DNA from 4 places in the Serratia sp. K1WW1 genome. Region 3 is predicted to be linked to each of the others. Evidence: predicted binding sites of a transcription regulator. Region 3 holds the regulator's gene; each other region holds the start of a gene.
The links. Region 3 encodes Fur, which represses iron uptake genes when iron is present. Its sites were predicted from a motif close to ATAATAATGAGAACNACTATCAA; they were not measured.
Positions count from the first base shown of each region.

Region 1: ACX9GU_RS12105 (TonB-dependent siderophore receptor) is a predicted target of Fur. The motif match lies at 3,261-3,283, and genes of this name have one in related genera.
Region 2: fes (enterochelin esterase) is a predicted target of Fur. The motif match lies at 2,961-2,983, and genes of this name have one in related genera.
Region 4: efeU (iron uptake transporter permease EfeU) is a predicted target of Fur. The motif match lies at 2,301-2,323, and genes of this name have one in related genera.

Region 1 covers NZ_CM147697.1:2,674,572-2,680,036, forward strand. Annotated here, with positions in the region: gene dadX (catabolic alanine racemase DadX) at 1-420, shown strand, start outside; gene ACX9GU_RS12090 (multidrug effflux MFS transporter) at 423-1,616, opposite strand; gene ACX9GU_RS12095 (3'-5' exonuclease) at 1,739-2,299, opposite strand; gene ACX9GU_RS12100 (hypothetical protein) at 2,595-3,077, opposite strand; gene ACX9GU_RS12105 (TonB-dependent siderophore receptor) at 3,402-5,465, shown strand, end outside.
Region 2 covers NZ_CM147697.1:1,713,779-1,719,243, forward strand. Annotated here, with positions in the region: gene ACX9GU_RS07820 (nucleotidyltransferase family protein) at 1-342, opposite strand, end outside; gene ACX9GU_RS07825 (TonB-dependent siderophore receptor) at 469-2,751, opposite strand; gene fes (enterochelin esterase) at 3,059-4,411, shown strand; gene ACX9GU_RS07835 (MbtH family protein) at 4,422-4,628, shown strand; gene ACX9GU_RS07840 (amino acid adenylation domain-containing protein) at 4,667-5,465, shown strand, end outside.
Region 3 covers NZ_CM147697.1:4,298,571-4,304,035, reverse strand. Annotated here, with positions in the region: gene chiP (chitoporin ChiP) at 1-96, shown strand, start outside; gene chiQ (ChiQ/YbfN family lipoprotein) at 147-473, shown strand; gene ACX9GU_RS19480 (beta-N-acetylhexosaminidase) at 492-3,155, shown strand; gene fur (ferric iron uptake transcriptional regulator) at 3,338-3,784, opposite strand; gene fldA (flavodoxin FldA) at 4,110-4,649, opposite strand; gene ybfE (LexA regulated protein) at 4,853-5,140, opposite strand; gene ybfF (esterase) at 5,388-5,465, opposite strand, start outside.
Region 4 covers NZ_CM147697.1:2,354,556-2,360,020, reverse strand. Annotated here, with positions in the region: gene efeB (iron uptake transporter deferrochelatase/peroxidase subunit) at 1-203, opposite strand, end outside; gene efeO (iron uptake system protein EfeO) at 215-1,348, opposite strand; gene efeU (iron uptake transporter permease EfeU) at 1,367-2,212, opposite strand; gene putP (sodium/proline symporter PutP) at 2,452-3,930, opposite strand; gene putA (trifunctional transcriptional regulator/proline dehydrogenase/L-glutamate gamma-semialdehyde dehydrogenase) at 4,487-5,465, shown strand, end outside.

The DNA.
Region 1 (5,465 bases), 1.6 Mb from region 3:
GGCAACTGGCAGGACATTGCCGCCACCGGTTTGCAACCGGCGATGACGCTGAGCAGCAAGATCATTGGTATCCAACAGCTGCAAGCGGGAGACCGTGTGGGGTATGGCTGGCGTTATGCTGCTGGTGGGGCGCAGCGTATCGGCGTGGTGGCCTGTGGTTATGCGGATGGTTATCCTCGCCATGCGCCTACCGGCACCCCAGTCTGGGTGGATGGCGTGCTGACACATACGGTAGGTTCGGTTTCCATGGATATGATGACGGTGGATCTGACGCCGTGCCCGCAGGCAACCATTGGTACTGACGTCGAACTGTGGGGAAGGAATCTGCACGTCGATGATGTGGCTGCCGCAGCCGGAACCTTGGGTTACGAGCTGCTGACAGCCTTGGCGGCACGGGTGCCTATTGTTATTGAGAAATAAGCTCAGCCGATTTTTTTCAACTGCCCTTTGATTTGCTTGCTGCGCTGCCGTGCGTGTAGCGCAAGCAGGCAACCTACCAACATCACCAACGCCAGCGACAGTTTCGGCTGCAGCGGCAACGCCATCGCGATCAGGCCAAGCGCGGCACCTCCGGCCATCTGAATAAAGCCTACCAGTGCTGAAGCCACGCCCGCTTCGTTAGAGTAAGGCTCCAACGCATAGCTGGTTGACGGCCCCATGACAAAAGCCAATCCGGCGCAGGCGCAGGCCACGGGCAGGATATAAGCCAACCAATGGCTTTGCGCAGCTTCACCCAGCAGTGCCACCCCCAACACTAAAGCGAGACAGCCTAACCCCATCAGTACGCCGCCGGTCGCCAGGCAGAAAGGGCGGCCAATCTTGTGAATGATGCGGTTGGCGACAAAGCTGACCAGCATGATCCAGAAACCGTTGGCACCAAATACCAAAGAGAACTGCAGCGGTGATAGCCCGGCGGTGCCCATCAGCACGTTAGGTGCCAATGAAACGTAAGTTAGCGCCATCCCCATCGCCCCGGCATTGACCACCGCAAAGGAGATAAACCGGCGATCGCCAACAATGCGCAGATACTGTCGTACCGGCAGCCCTTTGACGGCTACGGTGGTAGCGGGGCGGGTTTCCGGCAGGAAGAAGATGACCAGCAATAACACCACTGCGGCGTAACCGACCAGGAACCAGAATGGGGCGCGCCAGCCGAAGGCTTCTGCCAGCAAGCCACCGAGCAGCGGTGCCAGTGCAGGAATGATATTCAGCGTGCCGTTGAGGAAACCGAAAGCGCGTGCGGCGTCATCGCCATTCATCCGATCGCGCACGCCACTGAATGCTACAACGGCGGTACAGCAAACGGCTACGCCTTGCATCAGGCGCGAAGTGACAAAGATTTCCGCCGTTGTCGCCAGCGCGGCCATGGCTGCACCCACCATATAAATCAGGATCCCGGCGATAGCCACAGGCTTACGACCGTAATTATCCACCAGTGGACCGGCGATCACCTGGCCAAGACCCAACACCAGAATAAACAGCGAAATGGTGGATTGGATCAAGGCTTCGCTGCTGTTAAGGCCCAGGGCAATGGCAGGAATGGTAGGCAGATAGAGATCGATTCCCAGAGGGCCGAGCAACACCAGGCTAAGCAGGAGAAAAAGAAATTTTTGCATAACAAAAATGGCACATCCGAATGACAAAGAGAACTAGAGTAGAGATCCCAACCGCAAATGGGAAGCGATAACGTATTGATGACAGACAGGAAACCGTTTGCGCTTGATTTTACCTGGCGCGATCATTTTGCCGCGGGCTGGCGGTAATAAAGTGCTGAAATGGTATCTGCAACGTAACGCGCCTGGTGTTTGGCATCATCCAGCGCCCGGTGTGGTGTGCCTTCAAACGGACGCTGTTTCTTGGGGTTGAAACCATGCAACTCTGCCAGCGTAATGATAGTGCGGGCGTCTTGGGTATCCCAGAACTTCCAGGGGCAGGACATTGCCAACTGGTGGTAGGCATGTTCCAGGATCGAGCAGTCAAACTCTTTGCCATTGCCCCAGACTTTCACCGTATCGGTGCTGTGCATATGAATAAAGCGGCTCAGGTTGGTCAAAACCCGCTTGAGGCTTTCGCTGCCACCGAAGGCCATTTTACGAGCTTCGTCTGACTGTTTTGCCCACCAGGCCACGGTATCAAGGCTGATTGTCCGGCCCGGTTGTTCCTGCTGGCAGTTCACTGCCGCTTCAAATTCTGCCCCTAGCTCACCGGTCTTGGGGTTAAAAAATACGCCGGCAACCACCAGGATCACCGCGCTCGGGGTAATATCCAGCGTTTCAATATCTAGCATCAAATGGTTCATGGGGTCTCCAGGCTGAACAAGCTAGTGATGGTACTGCATACAGTCTGGCAGAATATCCAGTGACTTTGAAATAGGCGAAAACGGTCTGATCACGGTATGATGACTATAGTCATGTTGCAGAGTTGGTAGCTAGCGTTGAGAACACTTATTTTTATTCTATGTATGATCGGCTATCTGCTGGTATTAGGCTATTTTGGCGTTTACGTTACCGATAAAATCTGCGAAAACGCGCAAAACTTAAGTAAAATCTGCCGCATGGTGGATATCTCTGAACCTCACATCCCGCAGTCACCCGTCACCCCAGATAGTCGCGGGTGACTAATAGCGTCAATATCGCCGCTATCCCGATTACCACGGCCCATTGGCGCCAACCAAAGCGCGCCAACCATTCCTGTTGCACCTTGTTAGCGTTGAATTGCCTAACGGTTAGAGTACCAGCCAGTAACATTGTCATGACGACCCAAACCAGGCTCAGGCTGGTGGCTGAGAACTCAGTATGCAAAATACTGGCGTAATACAGGCGCATGGTCATAAAGTAGATCAGCAATACCCAACTGAACCCTCTGCGTTTTTTCAGGATCTGGCTGAGCAGAAAAGCGATAAACAGGCTATGAGCCATGGAGATTAACGGTGATTCAAAGGGGTGGCGAACGCAAGTGTTGTATACCGCCAGATAGAGATTAAAGACCAGTAACGCATACACCGTATAAACATACCAGCCATAGACCACTTTCAGTCTTCTGGAGGGGGCTGAGATGGGATTTGCTGTTTGAGTCATGCACACTCCTTGAGTTATCCAGGTTTATAGCACTTAACGATTAAATGAAAACTAAACAGCTCAAGAGCATAACCTGCTGAGAAAACGGTTTTTTTCATGATGACGCACCAATCATAAGCCAATAAACCCGCCTGAAACGCCGAGTGCCAGAGTGTATTTTGCTACTTGAATTCATTGATGGTAAAGATAATAATTATCATTGTTATTAGTATTTGTTATCTAACAACATCAGAGCACCGTGACCTCTGTACGCCAAACTGGCCAGCGTTGCCGGCGCGGTAAGTTTTCGGTGCAATTTCAATAGATCCCATGGGGAATACAGGTATGCCTGCGTTTTTTCCTGCCAGTCGTTCTTATCTTTACTGCTCGTTAGCGATTTTTCTGCCACTGACCTCCTTGGCTGAAGATACCCTCGTGGTAACAGCCAAACCCGCCGATACGGCGGAAACGGCAACGCATGGCTATGAGGCCAGCACCAGCCAGGGGGCCACTAAAACGGATCGGCCACTGGTGCTCACCGCGCAATCCGTCTCCGTGGTAACCCGTCAGCAGATGAGCGACCAAGGGGCTTTGACGGTTAACGATGCGCTGAAATATACCCCAGGCGTATTCACCAACTTCTCCGGTGGCGCGACGCGTTACGATACTATCGCTCTGCGCGGTTTCCACGGGGGCGACGTCAATAACACCTTCCTGAACGGCCTACGATTGCTTAGCGACGGCGGCAGTTATAACGCTTTGCAGATCGACCCTTGGTTCCTGGAACGTATTGACGTGATTAAGGGCCCGTCTTCCGTGATGTATGGGCAAAGCATCCCTGGTGGGTTGGTGGCGATGACTAGCAAACGGCCGCAGTTTGCCAGTGAAAACCACGTCAATGTGATGGCCGGTAACAACAATACCAAAGGCGGTGCATTTGATTCGACGGGGGCACTGAACGATCAGTGGGCATACCGTTTGACCGGCATTACCCGTACTAGTGACACCATGTATGACCATCAGCGTGAAGAACGCTATGCGATTTCGCCTTCGTTGCTGTGGCAACCGGATGAAAATACCTCTTTGCTGTTGCAGGCCAATCTGCAAAAAGATCCTTCCGGTGGCTACCACAGCGCGGTGCCGTCAGACGGCAGCATTTATACCACCAGTGGGGACAAGCTGGGCCGGGGATTTTTTGACGGCGAAAGCAGCCGCAATGTGTTCAAACGTTGGCAGCAAATCTACAGTTATGACTTCTCGCATAGTTTTAACGACGTCTGGTCATTCCGTCAAAACGCCAGCTACACCCACTCCAACGTAGAGCTGGAGCAGGTTTACCAGATTGGCTGGAATGCCGACCGCAGCGAGTTGAACCGTTGGTACAGCGGCTCCAACACCTCGTTGGATGCTTATGCCGTGGATAACCAACTGGCGGCGGAGTTCGCGACTGGTGCGTTGGAACACAAGGTGATGCTGGGGCTGGATTATCAACGTTTTACCAATAACCTGTGGGAAGAGTCTGGTTCGGCCACGCCGTTGAACCCGTTCACCGGCGTTTCCGGCGGGCCAGATATCACTATTCTCAGCCATACCGACTCTAAACGGCGTTATGAGCAGACCGGCATCTATCTGCAGGACGAAGTCAGCCTCTATAACTGGTATCTCAATCTTTCCGGGCGCGTTGACCGTTTGGAAACCAAGAATACCGTACTGAATACCGATTCTACCGATGCCCGTACTGACGACCACTTTACGGGCCGAGCCTCTTTACTGTACCACTTTGACAGCGGTTTCTCGCCGTATATGAGTTACAGCTCCGCGGTGACACCTGCGGTCTTGGCCGATAAAGAGGGGCATCTGCTCAAACCGACCACCAGCGAGCAATATGAGGCCGGGCTGAAGTATCAGCCTCCTGGTAGCAGCTCGATCTACAGCATTGCCCTCTACGATCTGACGCAGAATGACGTAGCCAACCGCGTGGTGAAGGACAGCTACTATGTGCCTGCCGGTAAGGTACATTCGCAAGGGATTGAACTGGAGGCCCGTAGTCAGGTGAGTGAGCGCCTGAATGTCATTGCTGGTTACAGCTACAACAAAGTGAAATTCAAAGACGCCGTTGACGGTAACGATGGCAATACGCCATACCTGGCGCCTAATCAGATGGCTTCTTTATGGGGGCAGTACAAGGCTGGGCTGGGTATCAATCTGGGGGCTGGCGTGCGTTATATTGGCAAACAGTGGGCGGATAATGAGAATACTCTGCGTATTCCTTCGGTCACGCTGCTGGATGCTTCAGTGCGCATGGATCTGGACAGCGTAAAACCGTCGTTGAAAGGGGCTTATGTGCAGCTTAACGCCAATAACCTGACGGACCGGGAATATGTTGCTGGCTGCTATGGCACTGGCTAC
Region 2 (5,465 bases), 2.6 Mb from region 3:
ACTGATGGCGTCTTCGCTGTCCCGATAGGGCGCGCGGTGACTACGCAGGTGCATACGCGCCTGATTCTTTACCGACCAGGGCTGTACCGACCACTCCAACAGGCGCGACTCCAGCATCTGGTCGCGTTCGGCATCGTTATGGCGCGAATCGAAATGGATCACATCGATATCGTTGAGCGGCGTGCTGGCCGTAAATCCATGCAGCCGGTCCCACACCAGATTACGCACGAAGCCCGCACCCAGGCACCAATCGTTCAGCCCGAGCCGCCGGGCGGTGGCTAATGCCTGCATACGTTCGCTGTCTTGGCGTAACCAATCAATAATTTGTTGTTCTGGTATCATCAATAGTGCCATCAATACTCGTTTGTTTCCGCTACTGTAACCCGAAACAGGGCGGCAGCGTGATGGCAATAATGGCAAAAAAAAGCGCGGCATAAGCCGCGCTGAGATTGACTCGGTAGCATACATCTAGAACTGGGTGTTCAGGCTCATAAAGTAAGTCCGGCCCGGTTCGTTATAGGTTGCTGCACCAGCACCGTACATATAGGAATTGGTGACGGCGTTACCGGTCGTTTGCGCGTTACCTGCGCGGAACTGACGCTTGTCGAACAGGTTTTCGATCCCCCCGGTTATGCTAACGTTCTTGGTCACCGCATAGGTGCTGCTCAAACCAAATACCGTATAAGGGCTCACCTCTCGTTTCTCGGTGCCCGTCACTGGCTCCCCTTTGTAGTTGTACTTTTTCGGCTTCTGGCGGCCGTACCAGGTCATGGTGCCTTGCAGTGACAGATCCTGCGTGGCTTGCCAACTCAGGGTAGAGTTGATGGTGAACTCAGGAATAATCGACAGGTAATCACCGGTAGTCTTATTCTCGTTCTCAATCATATAGGTGGCGTTGTTGTTCCAGGCTACCGTTTCGCTCACCGGCACGTTCAATGTGCCTTCCAGGCCCTGGATCACGGCTTTCGGCACGTTCTCCCAGCGGTAGATATCGGTTTTTCCGTTGGCAGCGGTGCCTGTCGGAGCATAACCGGCTTCGATCTTGTTGCGGTAATCGTTGCGGAAGTAGGTGATGCCAGCCAACCAATCTTCGTGGTGGAATTCCAGGCCGATCTCTTTGTTGATGCTGTTCTCCGCTTTCAGGTCGTCGTTACCGATCAGGTAGCAGGCCCCGCCGCTGGCAGCACAGCCTTGTCCGCGACTGTAAAGCACATAGTTACCGTTGCTCTGGAACAAGGTCGGTGCTTTGTAAGCGCGGGCGATACCCATTTTCAGGGTAAACAGATCGCCTAACTCCTGCGACAGGTTAAGCGACGGGCTCCAGTTATCACCGGCTTCGGAGTGGTGATCGAAGCGTAGGCCCGGGGTCAGCATGGTAGTGTCCGTCAGCTCTGCGTTGTTCTCGGCGAACAGCGAGAAGATTTTGGCTGAAGAGTACGGGCTGCGGTTGGTGGCATCAATGCCAGGAATTAGGCCGCCTTCGGTCAGCGACTGGGTGGTCGAAGAAGGATCTTTCATCTTCTGCTGGTTCCACTCGGTACCCAGCGTGGCGGTTTGCGGCACCCACATATCGAACGGAATACTGACTTCACTGTGCGCCAGGAAATTATCCAGACGGGTGGTGTTGTAACTGTCGTTGGCGAAGATCCCTTCGGTGCCCCCGGCCAGCCCTTCGGCTAAACGGGTATTACGCGTGCGCTCAAACTGGACGTAGTTGTTGGTGCTAACGCCGCTATCCCATGCGCCACGATAATTGACCGCATAGGTTTCACGATACATCCGGTTGGTTTCTTTACCGTAGTTGCTCTGCACCAGCGCATTGGTGTTGGTGTTCTGGGTATCCCCGGCGTACAGGTTACCCTGGCGGCCATAGGCATATTGGAAATCCAGGGTCTGCAGGTGGGCGAATTCCCAGCTCAGCAAGGCATCGATATTTTTGTCGATCACCCCTTCACGGCCGGCAGGCAAAGTATTGGCATAGGTGCCGGTACGTTCGGACTGATGCCCCTGGTTGATATCCCAGGCGTCGGCCTGCGTTTTGCTGTAGCCACCGAACAGACGGAAGCTCAACTGATCGCTTAACGGGCCGGAAAGGCTGAAGTCGGTACGCTTGGTGGCGCCTTCATCCTTATGCTGCGGTACGTTGAAATAACCGTTTAGCGAGCCATGCAGATCTTGGGTGGTTTTCTTGGTGATGATATTGACTACGCCACCTGCCGCACCGTTACCATAGCGGGCAGCCGCTGGGCCACGCAGCACTTCGATACGTTCGATCATATCTGGTGGCACCCAGGCGGTGTCGCCACGGGTATCACGCTCACCGCGCCAGCCCTGGCGCACCGAGTTACGGCTGCTGGCTGGTTTACCGTCGATCAGGATCAGGGTATTTTCTGGCCCCATGCCACGGATATCGATCTGGCGGTTGTTGCCCCGCTGGCCGCTGGTGGAGTTACCGGTTAGGTTGACCCCTGGCATGGTACGGATCAGCTCATTGATATCACGAGCGGGAGGGCGTCGTTTGATTTCTTCGGCAGTGATGGTGGAAACGCCGGGAGCTTGAAGGTTTTGTTTGGCGGCGGTGACGACGATGACATCTTCAGAGGCGGATTCTTTTTTGCTTTTCTCAGCCAGCGCGGCGCTGTCTGAGGTGGTGGCCGTTTGCTCGGCATTGACCGTAAAGGAAAATGCTGATGTGCCCAATCCTAACCCGATGAGTGTGGCTAAAGAATAACGAGATAACTTCCGATTCATTTTGAGGTTCCTACCTAACAACCCTTCCTGATGCGGCGCTGTGTGACAACCGGTAACGGAACGGTTTGTTGTAGTTTTATTGTGTAGTCGAAAATAGTAACGAAACCCGGAGGCCAGGCTGACTGGCAGCAAGATCCCGCTCAATAATTCGGCATCCATCCCTGTTGAAGAATGCCCGCTCTATTTCGAGCCTGTATACACTATTGCAAATGCAAATAATTATCAATAGTATTCCTTGTGCCGTTTGGCATTTGGGAACCGGTGAGTCGCACGGCGTGCCTTGCCAACAACACAATGAGTGGGCGTTTTGAAAACTGAACAACAACCAGCAAGCAGTACGTTATTGGCGAGCAAGCATGCAGGGAGCCACGGTTGGTGGCTGGATATCGCCCGGCGTGGTACCCCCTTGGTGGAACCGCAGGATAATGGGCGATGGAAGGTGACGTTCTTGTGGCGCGACCCTCAGGGCGGTGAACTGACCTCGGCTTATCAACGAGTCTGGATCCATATCAACTGCCTCACCGATCATCACCAAGCGTCGCCCCCGCAGAGCCTGCAACGGCTTGCAGGTTCGGACGTCTGGTATTGGCAAACCGAGCTGCAAGGCGACTGGCGCGGCAGCTACTGTTTTATCCCCTGCATGGAGGATCGTCCCTTCGAACCGCAGGGGGACAATTCCCACGCCAACATGCTTTCTATTCGCCACTGGTGGCACCAGGTGTTTGCCCACGCAACTCACGATCTGCTTAATCCTTACCGCGCCTGGCCTGGAGTCGGGGGGCACACGCTTTCCGGCTTGCATATGCCACAGGCTCCCCAACAGCCAGCCTGGCGGGACTTTGACAACTATGCCGTGACCAGCGGCCGCTGTACGCCAGCACCTCCTGCCAAACTGCAACGGCATACCTGGCATAGCCAGCGATTGGTAACCTCCCGCCACGTCTGGATCTACTCCACCGGTGAAAGTAACCCGGCGGCGCGGCCATTGGCTATTTTGCTGGACGGCCAATTCTGGGCCAATCAGATGCCGGTCTGGGATCCGCTGATGCAACTGACGCGCACTGGCCAACTGCCGGAGGCGGTCTATCTGCTGATCGACGTGATCGACCAGCAACACCGCGCACGTGAACTGACCTGCAACGATGAGTTTTGGTTGGCCCTACAGGAAGAGTTATTACCGCAATTGGCCGACTGGGCCCCGCACAGCCGTGAGGCTGCCAACACCGTAGTTGCAGGGCAAAGCTTTGGTGGCTTGGGGTCGCTCTATGCTGGCCTGCGCTGGCCGGAATATTTTGGTGCCACCATCAGCCAGTCGGGCTCGTTCTGGTGGCCACGCCGCGATATGTTGCAACTGCCCAGCGTGCCCGAGGACGCCTGCTGGTTGATCCGCCAGGTAGAAGACGGGCAGTTGGGTGCGCGCGGCAAGCTGAAGGTGTTTTTAGAGGCCGGGGCGCATGAAAAGCTGGTCCACCGGGTGAATGACCGTATGGCGGCCCTGTTAAGTGACACCGGGCATCAGGTGCAATATCGGCTGGTGGAGGGCGGGCACGATGCGTTGTGCTGGCGTGGTGGCTTACTCGATGGTCTGCAGGCGCATTGGTCAGAGCTGGTCAACCGCCATGCCGAATTGAAGCCGTCCGCCAACCCTCTTCACGCTTAAGGAGCAAGTAATGGAAACCTTATACCCTTTCGATGACGAGCAGCAAATTTGCTACGTCCTGCGTAATGAAGAACTGCTTTACAGCCTGTGGCCGGATTTCAGCGCCATCCCGGCCGGTTGGGTCAGCGTTTTTGGCCCGGCTTCCCGGAAGCACTGCGTCAACTGGCTAGAACAGAATTGGCAGGATATGCGGCCCGCATCACTGCGTAAGGCGTGATGGAGACGCAGCAAGAACCGACAACAGGAGCGAACGTCGTGTCAGAAACCTCTATTTTACCCACCGGGCAACAGGTTACCGTTGAGTTGCCATTGGTGGCGGCGCAGCCCGGTATTTGGGTTGCCGATCAAATTTCACCGTACGGCAATGCCTATGCGGTCGCCCATTATATCGAACTGAATGGCCCGCTGGATAAAGACCACCTGTTACAGGCGATCTCACTGGGCCTGGCCGAAGTGGACACCTTAAGGCTGCGTTTCGTTGAGCGTGACGGTGTGCCGATGCAGTATTACGACGCCACGATGCCGTTGGCTGCGCCGGAATGGGTTGATTTAAGCGACTCGGCGGATGCAGAGGCGGCGGCCCACGCGCTGATGCAGATCGACCTTGGTGCCGAATTACGGGTGAGCAGCGGCAAACCGCTGTATCGCCATATCCTGATGCGTCTGGCCGACGATCGCTGGTTCTGGTATCAGCGTTACCATCATCTGGTGGTCGATGGCTTCAGCTTTACCGCCATCGCTCGCCGTATCGCCAATATTTATACCCGCCTATATCAGCACGAGCAGCCGGAGCCGACGCCGTTCACGCCTTTTAGCGATGTGGTGGCGGAATATCAGCAATACCAGCAATCCCCAGGTTATCAGCGCGATGCCGATTTTTGGTTGAACAAGGCACGGCAGTTGCCCCCGCCAGCCACCCTATGCCCGCAACCGTTGGCAGGGCAGGCACCTTCGACGCGTATTCACCGCTTGGCACAGCTCTGTGCCGCGCAGGATCTTGCGCCACTGGTCAGTCTGGGCCAGCAACAGCAGCTCAGCGCAGCCGATATGGCGA
Region 3 (5,465 bases):
TCCGATATCCCAAGCTGGGGCGGCGGTTACGGCAACATCTTCCAGGATGAGAAAGACGTCAAATTCATCGTTATCGCACCGTTCACCATCTTCTAATGCGCTCCCCGGTGGCCAGGCTGCCGGGGAAATGCCACAGGACTTTAACCATGAAAAAACTGATGCTGATTATCGCTGCGGTTGCCGGGCTTAGCGCCTGCTCGCAATCCGTCGCGCCACCGGAAGATGTCAAGCTGCGCCAGGCCTACAGCGCCTGTATCAATACCGCGGAAGGTTCACCAGAGAAATTGCAGGCCTGCCAGGCGGTGCTGAACGTGTTGAAGCAAGAGAAACAGCACCAACAGTTCGCTGAGCAGGAAACCGTGCGGGTGCTGGATTACCAAAGCTGCATCCAGGCCGCCCATACCGGCAATGGCCAGGCGTATGACGCCAAATGCGGCAAGATTTGGAAAGAAATTCGCGCTAACAACAACTGATTACGCAAGAGGTTGCAGATGAACAAGTTTAAGATGAGTGCTCTCGCCGCCCTGACGGCTACCGTTGGGCTATTGGGCAGCGTGGGTTCTGCCATGGCCAACCAGCAGGTGGTTGATCAACTCAGCCAGTTGCAGGTCAATCTGAAAATGTTGGACAACCGTGCTGCCGAGAACGGCGTGGACTGTGCCAAGCTGGGTGCCGACTGGGCGTCCTGCCACAAGGTGCTGATCACCTTGACCAACGGCAATCAGGAAATCAAAGATAAAGACTGGGCGATCTATTTCCACAGCCCGCGCCAGACGCTGAAGGTCGATAACGACCAGTTCAAAATCACCCACATCACCGGCGATCTGTATAAGCTGGAACCGACGGACAAATTCACCAGCTTCCCGGCCAATCAGGCGGTGGAAATCCCGATTATCGCTGAATACTGGCAGCTGTTCCGCACCGACTTCCTGCCGCGCTGGTATGCCACTTCCGGCGATGCTCAGCCGAAGATCCTGTCGAATACCGATACCGAAGATGTTCACCAGTTTGTTGCCCCGTTCACCGGTGACCAGTGGAAGCGTACCAAGGATGACAACAACATTCTGATGGTGCCGGAAAGCCGCTTCACCAAGAACCAGGATCTGAAAGTGTTGCCGATGGCATCGCTGCGTGGGCAAATCATCCCAACCCCGATGGAAGTTAAAGTCCATGCGAAGGATATTGACCTGAGCAAAGGCGTGGCGCTGGAACTGAGCGCCTTGACCAAGCCAGCGGCAGATGCCGCAGCCGAGCGCTTTGCACTGCTGGGCATTGAGAGCCAGGCGAACGGTTATCCAATCAAGACGGATATCAAGCCAGCTGCATTCAAAGGCGATCAGGCCGTGCCTGGTGCCTACCAGCTGAAGATTGGCGAGAAAGGTGCCGAGATCGTCGGTTTCGATCAGACTGGGGTGTTCTATGGTCTGCAATCCATCCTGTCGTTAATCCCTTCGGATGGCAGCAAGAAGATCGCGACGCTGGATGCCAAAGATGCACCGCGCTTCCAATACCGCGGCATCTTCCTGGACGTGGCGCGTAACTTCCACCAAAAAGACGCCGTATTGCGCCTGCTGGATCAAATGGCAGCCTACAAGCTGAATAAATTCCACTTCCACCTGACGGATGACGAAGGTTGGCGCATTGAGATCCCTGGCCTGCCAGAGTTGACCGAAGTGGGCGGCCAGCGTTGTCATGACCTGAGCGAGACCACCTGCCTGATGCCACAATACGGCTCTGGCCCGGCACCACACGGCGGCTTCTTCTCCCGTCAGGACTATATCGATATCGTTAAATATGCTCAGGCACGCCAGATTGAAGTGATCCCTGAGATCGACATGCCGGCGCACGCCCGTGCGGCGATTACTTCTATGGAAGCTCGCTACAAGAAACTGCTTGCCGAAGGGAAAGAGAAAGAGGCTAACGAGTTCCGCCTGGTGGATCCGACCGATACCTCCAACACCACCTCGGTGCAATACTTCAACCGCCAGAGCTACCTGAATCCATGCCTGGATTCGTCCAAGAACTTCGTGGACAAAGTGATTGGTGAAGTGGCCCAGATGCACAAAGAGGCCGGTCAACCGCTGAAAACCTGGCACTTTGGTGGGGACGAAGCGAAGAACATCCGTCTGGGCGCTGGCTATACCGACGTGAAAAACCCGGAAGCGGGCAAGGGCATCCTTGATCTGAGCAAAGAAGACAAGCCGTGGGCCAAGTCGCAGGTTTGCCAGGCCATCATCAAAGACGGCAAAGTGGAAGATATGGAACACTTGCCGAGCTACTTCGGTCTGGAAGTCAGCCAGTTGGTGAAAGCGCACGGTATTGACAGAATGCAGGCGTGGCAAGATGGCCTGAAAGATGCCAAAGACTCGAAGGCCTTCGCGACCAACCATGTGGCGGTGAACTTCTGGGATACCCTGTACTGGGGTGGCTTCGACTCGGCTAACGACTGGGCGAACAAGGGTTATGACGTGGTGATCTCTAACCCGGACTACGTCTATATGGACTTCCCGTATGAAGTCAGCCCGGACGAGCACGGTTACTACTGGGGCACCCGTTTCAGCGACGAGCAGAAGATCTTCAGCTTTGCGCCGAACAACCTGCCGCAGAACGCCGAAACCTCGGTTGACCGTGACGGTAACCACTTCACCGCCAAGAGCGACAAACCATGGCCGGGCGCCTATGGTCTTTCCGCCCAACTGTGGAGCGAAGTGGTGCGTACCGACCAGCAGATGGAATACATGATTTACCCACGTGCCGTGTCGCTTGCAGAACGTGCATGGCACCGCGCCAGCTGGGAGCAGGATTATAAAGCTGGCCGTGAGTACAAAGGCGGCGAAACCCATCAGGTCGATACCAAAACCCTTGATAAGGACTGGCTGCGCTTTGCCAACCTGATTGGCCAACGTGAGCTGGCCAAGATGGATAAAGCGGGTGTGGGCTATCGCCTGCCGGTCCCAGGTGCACGCATCATCGGTGGCAAGTTGGAGGCAAATATTGCTCTGCCGGGCCTGGGAATTGAATATTCCACCGACGGCGGCAAACAGTGGCAGCGTTATGACGATAAAGCGCGCCCTGCGGTAGCGGGTGATGTGCAAATCCGCGCGATTAGCCCGGATGGCAAACGCTTCAGCCGTGCCGAGCCAGTGAAAGCGTAAGTGAGAACTCCGCCCGCCTACGTGTCGGTAGATGGGCGGAGATAGTGCTAGGTGAGAGCAAACTGCAATTGTGATAATTGAGTGGATATTTTTCCCCGGGCCTGTCCGGGGATTTTTTTATCTGTCATTTAGGCATAAAAAAACCGCCGTGTAGGCGGTTTTCGCGTTCTGGCGGACCAGGATCAGTTCTTGTTGTGCAGCGTTTCGTTCTCGCGGCAATCACCGGTTTCACAGTGGCCGTACAGGTACAGGCTGTGGTTGGTGAGCTTGATACCGTGTTGCTTGGCGATATCGCGCTGACGCACTTCGATGGATTCGTCGCTGAACTCGATCACTTTGCCGCAGTCCAGGCAAATCAGGTGATCGTGGTGGTGCTGCTGAGTCAGTTCGAAAACCGACTTGCCACCTTCAAAATTGTGGCGGGTCACAATACCTGCGTCGTCAAACTGGTTCAGCACGCGGTATACCGTGGCCAGGCCAATTTCTTCGCCCATATCTATCAGTTTTTTGTACAGATCTTCCGCACTGACGTGATGGCATGCCGGATCCTGCAAGACTTCCAGGATTTTGAGTCGCGGAAGAGTGACTTTTAAGCCAGCCTTCTTCAATGCGGAGTTGTTATCAGTCATGCGGATTCAGTCCTGTTACTATGCTAATCAAGTTGAGGCGTTCTCGCCTATGGCATCGGTTGGCACAAAGCGTTAATTGCGTCTCATTATAGAACCGGTTGCTGCAAATAGAAACCGCCGGTTGTTAACAAACCTATCTTTGCACTTTACCAGGGTAATCATGCAAAGCTTTGATGGATGGGATAAACCGATGTCTCAGTCTACCGTGGCGAGGTAGGAAGTTACAAACTTGTATCTTCTATTGCTCTAATCCGTGATGCCGATAACAGAAGGGCGCGCTATACGGCGCCCCTACCATGTGTTACGTATCCGCCGGGGCAGAGGCTTAGCCGACGATCTCGGCCAGGCTCAGCTCTTCACTGATTTGCTTGACCCAAGCGTCTACACGTTCGTTGGTCAGCTCAGGTTGACGATCTTCGTCAATGGCCAGCCCGACAAAGTGATCATCGTCTGCCAGACCCTTGGAGGCTTCAAAATGGTAGCCTTTGGTTGGCCAGTGGCCGACGATGGCCGCACCGCGTGGTTCAATGATGTCGCGGATGGTGCCCATCGCATCGCAGAAATATTCCGCGTAGTCTTCCTGATCGCCACAGCCAAACAGCGCCACCAGCTTGCCGTTAAAGTCGATGTCTTCCAGCGTCGGGAAGAAATCATCCCAGTCGCACTGGGCTTCACCATAGTACCAGGTTGGGATACCGAGCAGCAGGATATCAAACGCTGCCAGATCTTCTTTGCTGCTTTTGGCGATGTCGTGGATTTCTGCCACGTCGTTGCCGAATTTTTGCTGAAGCGTCTTTTGGATCATCTTGGCAATGTTTTCGGTATTGCCAGTGTCGCTGCCAAAGAAAATGCCTACATGAGCCATAGTAAAGATAACCTTTTAATTCAAATGAATGTGTTGCGTAAACGCGGCCTGAGGCGCTGCCAAGGGCAGGTTTGCTCAGCCGTAAATGCGTATCATGCCAGAAATTTGCCCTGAGGTTTTATCGCGTTTATGCGATGCCTCTGCGGAGGTGGAACCGATCTGGCGTCATCCTTAACGCCGTGCCGCGCGTGCGGCAGCAGAGATCAGTGTTCTGGCTGTTCTTCTGCCAGTTGGGCCAACAGCATTTGTTCGATCAATTCGCTGCGGCTGATATTGCGCTGGTCGGCCAGTTTGTTGAGAGCATCTACCGCGTCTGCGTTGATTTTCAGCTCCACACGCCGTAATCCACGCACTTTGTCCCGTCGTAGCTGATTACGCTTATTAATTCTAAGCTGTTCATCACGGGAAAGCGGGTTGGTTTTTGGGCGCCCTGGACGGCGTTCATCTGCGAACAGATCCAGCGTCGTGCGATCCGTTTGTTCTTTTGCCATTGTTGCGCTACTGCAAGGGAGTTTGCATCAAAAAGCGGTTTACGCTTCCAGACGGTTCGATTTACACAATTCGGGCCAATTAACCCTAACCCAAATTCACCCCCAGCCAAGCGCAGCTTCACACCTGGACAGGGTGGCAAAATTATAGCGCGCCATATTACCCCAGCAGATGGAGCGACGACAATGCCTAACTTAGCTACAAACGCGCTAAGCTATTCTCTCTAGCGCGTTTTTTCGCCACTTGAGCTCAGGGCTGGTCAATAAAGCGGTGAATTGCCCGTAATACGGCGTCCGGTTTCTCCGCATGGACCCAGTGGCCGGAGCC
Region 4 (5,465 bases), 1.9 Mb from region 3:
TGGCCGTAGAACGGTTGTTTTTGCCAGCGTTCGTCCTGCGAGGTAGCCAGCGGCTCTTCTGCTGCCCGGGCCAAGGATGGCCCTGCCAACGCCAGAGCTCCGCCCATCATGCCCAACCCCTGCAACAACCGCCTGCGCGAAGGCGAAGCGGCCTGCTCATCTTGAGGAAACGGCCCGTTATGCGGGCCGGTCTTGTTGTTCATCATGCTAAGCCTTAATCCAGACCCAGCACGCCACGCAGCTGTGACAGGTCTTCTGCCAGCGTAGTGATCGGCCCTTTCAGCGCATTACGATCCGCGGTGGTCAGCTTCTCGTAAGACTCATAACCCTCTGCGGTCTTGTATTTAGCCAGGATGGTGTCGACGGTTTTAAAGTTGGCGTCGATCTCCGCCAGCAGTGGCTGGTTGGCCTTTTCCAACAGCGGACGCAACAGGTTGACAATCTTCTGGGCGCCATCGACGTTGGCCTGGAAATCCCACAGGTCGGTACGGCTGTAGCGATCCTCTTCACCGCTGATCTTGCTGGCCGCGACTTCTTCAATCAGGCCAGCAGCGCCACCCACCACTTTGCTCGGCGGGAAGGTCAATTCACCGATGCGTTTTTGCAATTCCAGCGTGTCTTTGTACAGTCCATCGGCATACTCATTCATGCCCTTGGTGGTGTTGTCGGCAAACAGCGCTTTCTCCAGACGGTGGAAGCCGGTGAATTTCGGATCTTCGGCTTTTTTCTCGTAGTCGTCTTCACGGGCGTCAATGCTGCCGTCCAGATCGGAGAACAGCTCGGCAATCGGTTCGATACGCTCGTAGTGCTGACGGGTTGGCGCATAAAGCTTGCGGGCCTGGGCCACATCACCGGCTTTGATCGCATCGGTGAACAGCTTGGTCTGCTTGACCAGCCCTTCAACTTCCTTGGTGACATAGACTTTATATTCGGCAATCGGGCCAACCAGATCCATCACATTCGGTTTGCCATCAGCTACCGCACCCGCAGCCGTGATGACAAGCTTGCCTTTAGGGTTGCTCAGCAGCCCACAGGTCATATCGTATTCACCCGGCTCGAGGTTTGCCGTCATTTTCTGGGTGAAACCCGGCGCGATATTTTCACGCTCTTCCACCACCATCACGCCTTTGAGGATTTCCCACTCCAGGTTCTTCTGGCTGGTGTTATGCACCACAAACTGGGTTTTACCGGCGGGCAGGGTCAACTGCATCGGCTCACACTGTTTGTCGTTAACGGTCACCAAAACCCGAGGGATATCCGCCGCCAGCGCGTTGAGGCTCAGCGCGAAAGCAGGAACGGCCAGTAATGCGGCATGCAGTGCCTTGCGGCGAAATAACGGAGTAGACATACGGAATTCCCTAGTAAATTAGTGATGTGTCTTGCGTTGCGCCGGGATCGCAGAGGACTCCGTACGCAGCGGCAGGAAAAAGAAAATCAGAGCAGGGATCAGATACAGGAAATAGACCGCCACTTCGCTGACCGATGGCGCTTCCTGATAGCCGAACATTCCCTCTAACAGGGTGCCCAGCAGTGAATGCGTGGATAGCTGGTTGCTGAGGTCGAACGCGATGTCCTGGAAGTGGTTCCACAGTCCAGCCTCGTGGAAGGCACGGATCGCCCCGGCGGCCAGGCCCGCAGCCACGAACAGAATAAACAGGCTGGTCCATTTGAAGAACTTGGCCAGGTGCAGTTTGATGCCGCCCCAATAGATCAGCATACCCACCACGATGGCGCACGCCAGCCCGAGCATCGCACCGATTGGCGCGGCAATGCCCACATCCTGCTGAAACGCAGCCAACAAAAAGAAAACCGACTCCAGCCCTTCACGGGCAACGGCAAAAAACACCATCGCCACCAGCGCCCACCCTTGCCTTTTGCCTGAGTTGAGGGCGTTATCGATCGCCCCTTCAAGATGCACCTTCACCGAGCGGGAAACCTTGCGCATCCAAAACACCATATAGGTCAGGATGCACACCGCCACCACCGCGACCAGCCCTTCAAACAGCTCTTGCTGTTTTTGCGGAAACTCGCCGGTGGTTTCATTGATGAAGATACCTAACGCCAGACACAGAGCAACGGCGACGATTACCCCAATCCATACCACACCAAGCCATTGACCGCGTTGAGTCCGCTTCAGATAGCTGGCGATCAAACTGACGATCAGCGCAGCCTCCAGCCCCTCACGGAACATGATAAGGAAAGGAACAAACATAGAATATTAACCCCTGAAAAGGCGTTTGTAGTCAGCCGCTGGCGCTGAGTCGACCAGGCTGCGGCAATGTAAAGAAAAGTAAACCAGAACGATAGTGATTATCATTCTACTGAAAAGAAAAACAAGAGGCGGAAGTGTGATTTTTATTAATCAAATGTCGCTAGTTGTTACAGCTTGGTGAGCGTAATGAGGAGGAAAGCAGATCTCTCCCCGATTGCCGGGGAGAGATTAAGGCGGATTTAGACCGTTTTGAACTCGGCCTCTGCCAGATCAAAACGTTTGGTGATGGTTGCCGAAGGCTGGCGACCCATCAGGCTAACCACCACGATGGCGATGCTGCCAAACACAAAGCCTGGAATGATTTCATACAGATCCAGCCAGGCGTAATGCTTCCAGACGATCACGGTGATCGCCCCCACCAGCATACCGGCCAGCGCGCCGTTACGGGTCATACGCGACCACATCACCGAGATCAGCACCACCGGGCCAAATGCGGCACCAAAACCGGCCCAGGCATAGCTGACCAGACCCAGCACGCGGTTCTCCGGGTTAGCCGCCAGGGCAATCGCCACCAGCGCCACCACCAGCACCATCGCACGCCCTACCCACACCAGCTCACGCTGGCTGGCCCCTTTGCGCAAGAAGGCTTTGTACAGGTCTTCGGTGATCGCACTCGAACAGACCAGCAGCTGACAGCTCAGGGTGCTCATCACCGCCGCCAGAATGGCCGACAGCAGGATCCCGGCAATCCATGGGTTAAACAGCAACATGGCCAGTTCGATAAACACCCGCTCGCCGTTTTCCGCCACGTTACCCGCTTGATCCGGGTTATTGGCAAAGTAGGCAATGCCGAAGAAGCCAACCGCAATGGTCCCCGCCAGGCAGAGGATCATCCAGGTCATACTGATGCGGCGAGCGCTACGGATGGTGCGGTGGGAGTCCGCAGCCATAAAGCGCGCCAGAATATGCGGCTGCCCAAAGTAGCCCAGGCCCCAGCCCAGCAACGACAGGATCGCCACCAGATTCAGCCCTTTCATCATATCCAGATTGGCCGGGTTTTTAGCCGCGATCACCAACATCGAACTGTCGATGCCGCCCACGGCGATAATCACAATCACCGGCGTAAGGATCAGCGCAAAAATCATCAGGCTGGCCTGCACGGTGTCGGTCCAACTGACCGCCAGGAACCCGCCGATAAAGGTATACAGGATGGTGGCTGCCGCCCCGGCCCACAGCGCAGTGGCGTAGGACATGCCGAAGGTACTTTCAAACAGGCGCGCACCGGCCACAATGCCGGAAGCACAATAGATGGTGAAGAACACCAGGATCACGATGGCGGAGATCACCCGCAGCAGTTTGCTGTTATCTTCAAAACGGCTGGTGAAGTAGTCCGGCAGGGTCAAGGCGTTGTTATTGGCTTCGGTATGCACGCGTAACCGCCCTGCCACCAGCTTCCAGTTCAGGTAGGCGCCAATGGTCAGCCCGATGGCGATCCAGCTCTCCGAAATGCCGGAGAGGAAAATCGCGCCCGGCAGGCCCATCAGCAGCCAGCCGCTCATATCGGATGCCCCGGCAGAGAGCGCGGTTACCACGCTGCCCAAGCTGCGGCCACCAAGAATGTAGTCGTCAAAGTTGTTGGTGGCACGATAGGCCAGCAGGCCGATCACCACCATCCCAAGGATGTAGACCACGAAGGTCACCAGCATAGGTGTGTTCATTATCTTAAACTCTCCATTTTTTATTCCCTTCTCCCTTTCAAGCCGCCGTATGTTAGCAGCCTATTGAAAGTTATCGGGTATTTTTATGTCAGTAATTTCACCCGCCAGGCGCCGGAACGGGGCGCATTGCGATGGTGGCGGGCGAACAGCGTTTATACCCATCATGGTCTGAACGCTGGCTATCCTAGATGAGGCAATCAACAACCAACAAGACATTTAACAAAAAAGTCACACGAAACTCACGCCAGGTCACATTTATTCGCTGCCAGGGTTGCACTCGTCATAGTCGAAATGAGTTGCACTTCTTACTTAACCCTGATTAATACAGGGAAATAGGCCCATCCAGCACAGCAACCCGACTTATCAGGCCGTCGTCCGTAGCGCTCAAGATGTTAAAAGATCGATTGGAGTCACACTTCGCCACCAGCCACATTTAACAAGGTTGCACAAAGTTGCAACATGCAGGATATTGTCGGCATCAATAACCTCATTACACTCTGGAGCGCCCCTAATCTGGCAGGTTGGGAGGAGTTCCAAACACAGGAGCTGGATTGGCATGGGCACTACCACAATGGGCGTGAAGCTCGATGAAGCAACCCGCGATCGCATCAAGAGCGCGGCACAACGAATTGACCGCACGCCACACTGGTTAATCAAGCAGGCTATTTTCAATTATCTTGAACGTCTGGAGAGTGGTTCCGATCTGCCAGAAATTCCGACGCTGGCCGCTGCCGGCCAGGCAGAAGCGGATGACGTCACGCCACAGGTGCCAGAAGAGTCCCATCAACCCTTCCTTGAGTTTGCCGAACAGATCCTGCCGCAGTCCGTCACTCGTGCGGCTATCACCGCCGCCTACCGCCGCCCGGAAACTGAAGTGGTGCCAATGCTGCTCGAACAGGCGCGTTTACCTGCCGATCTGGCGCAGGCCACCCATAAACTGGCCTATGGCATTGCCGAAAAGCTGCGTAACCAGAAGAGTGCCAACGGCCGTGCCGGTATGGTGCAAGGGTTGCTGCAGGAGTTCTCACTCTCTTCTCAGGAAGGGGTGGCTCTGATGTGCCTGGCCGAAGCGCTGCTGCGTATTCCAGACAAGCCAACGCGCGATGCGTTAATCCGCGACAAAATCAGCAACGGCAACTGGCACTCCCACCTTGGCCGCAGCCCTTCGCTGTTCGTCAACGCCGCGACCTGGGGCCTGCTGTTTACCGGCAAGCTGGTGTCTACCCATAATGAAGCCAATCTCTCCAGCGCACTGAACCGCATCATCGGTAAGCGCGGCGAGCCGTTGATCCGCAAAGGGGTCGATATGGCGATGCGCCTGATGGGCGAGCAGTTTGTGACTGGTGAAACCATCGCCGAAGCGCTGGCCAACGCGCGCAAGCTGGAAGACAAAGGCTTCCGTTACTCTTACGACATGCTGGGTGAAGCCGCGCTGACCGAAGCCGATGCGCAGGCCTATCTGGTTTCCTATCAGCAAGCCATCCACGCTATCGGCAAAGCCTCCAATGGCCGTGGCATCTATGAAGGCCCAGGCA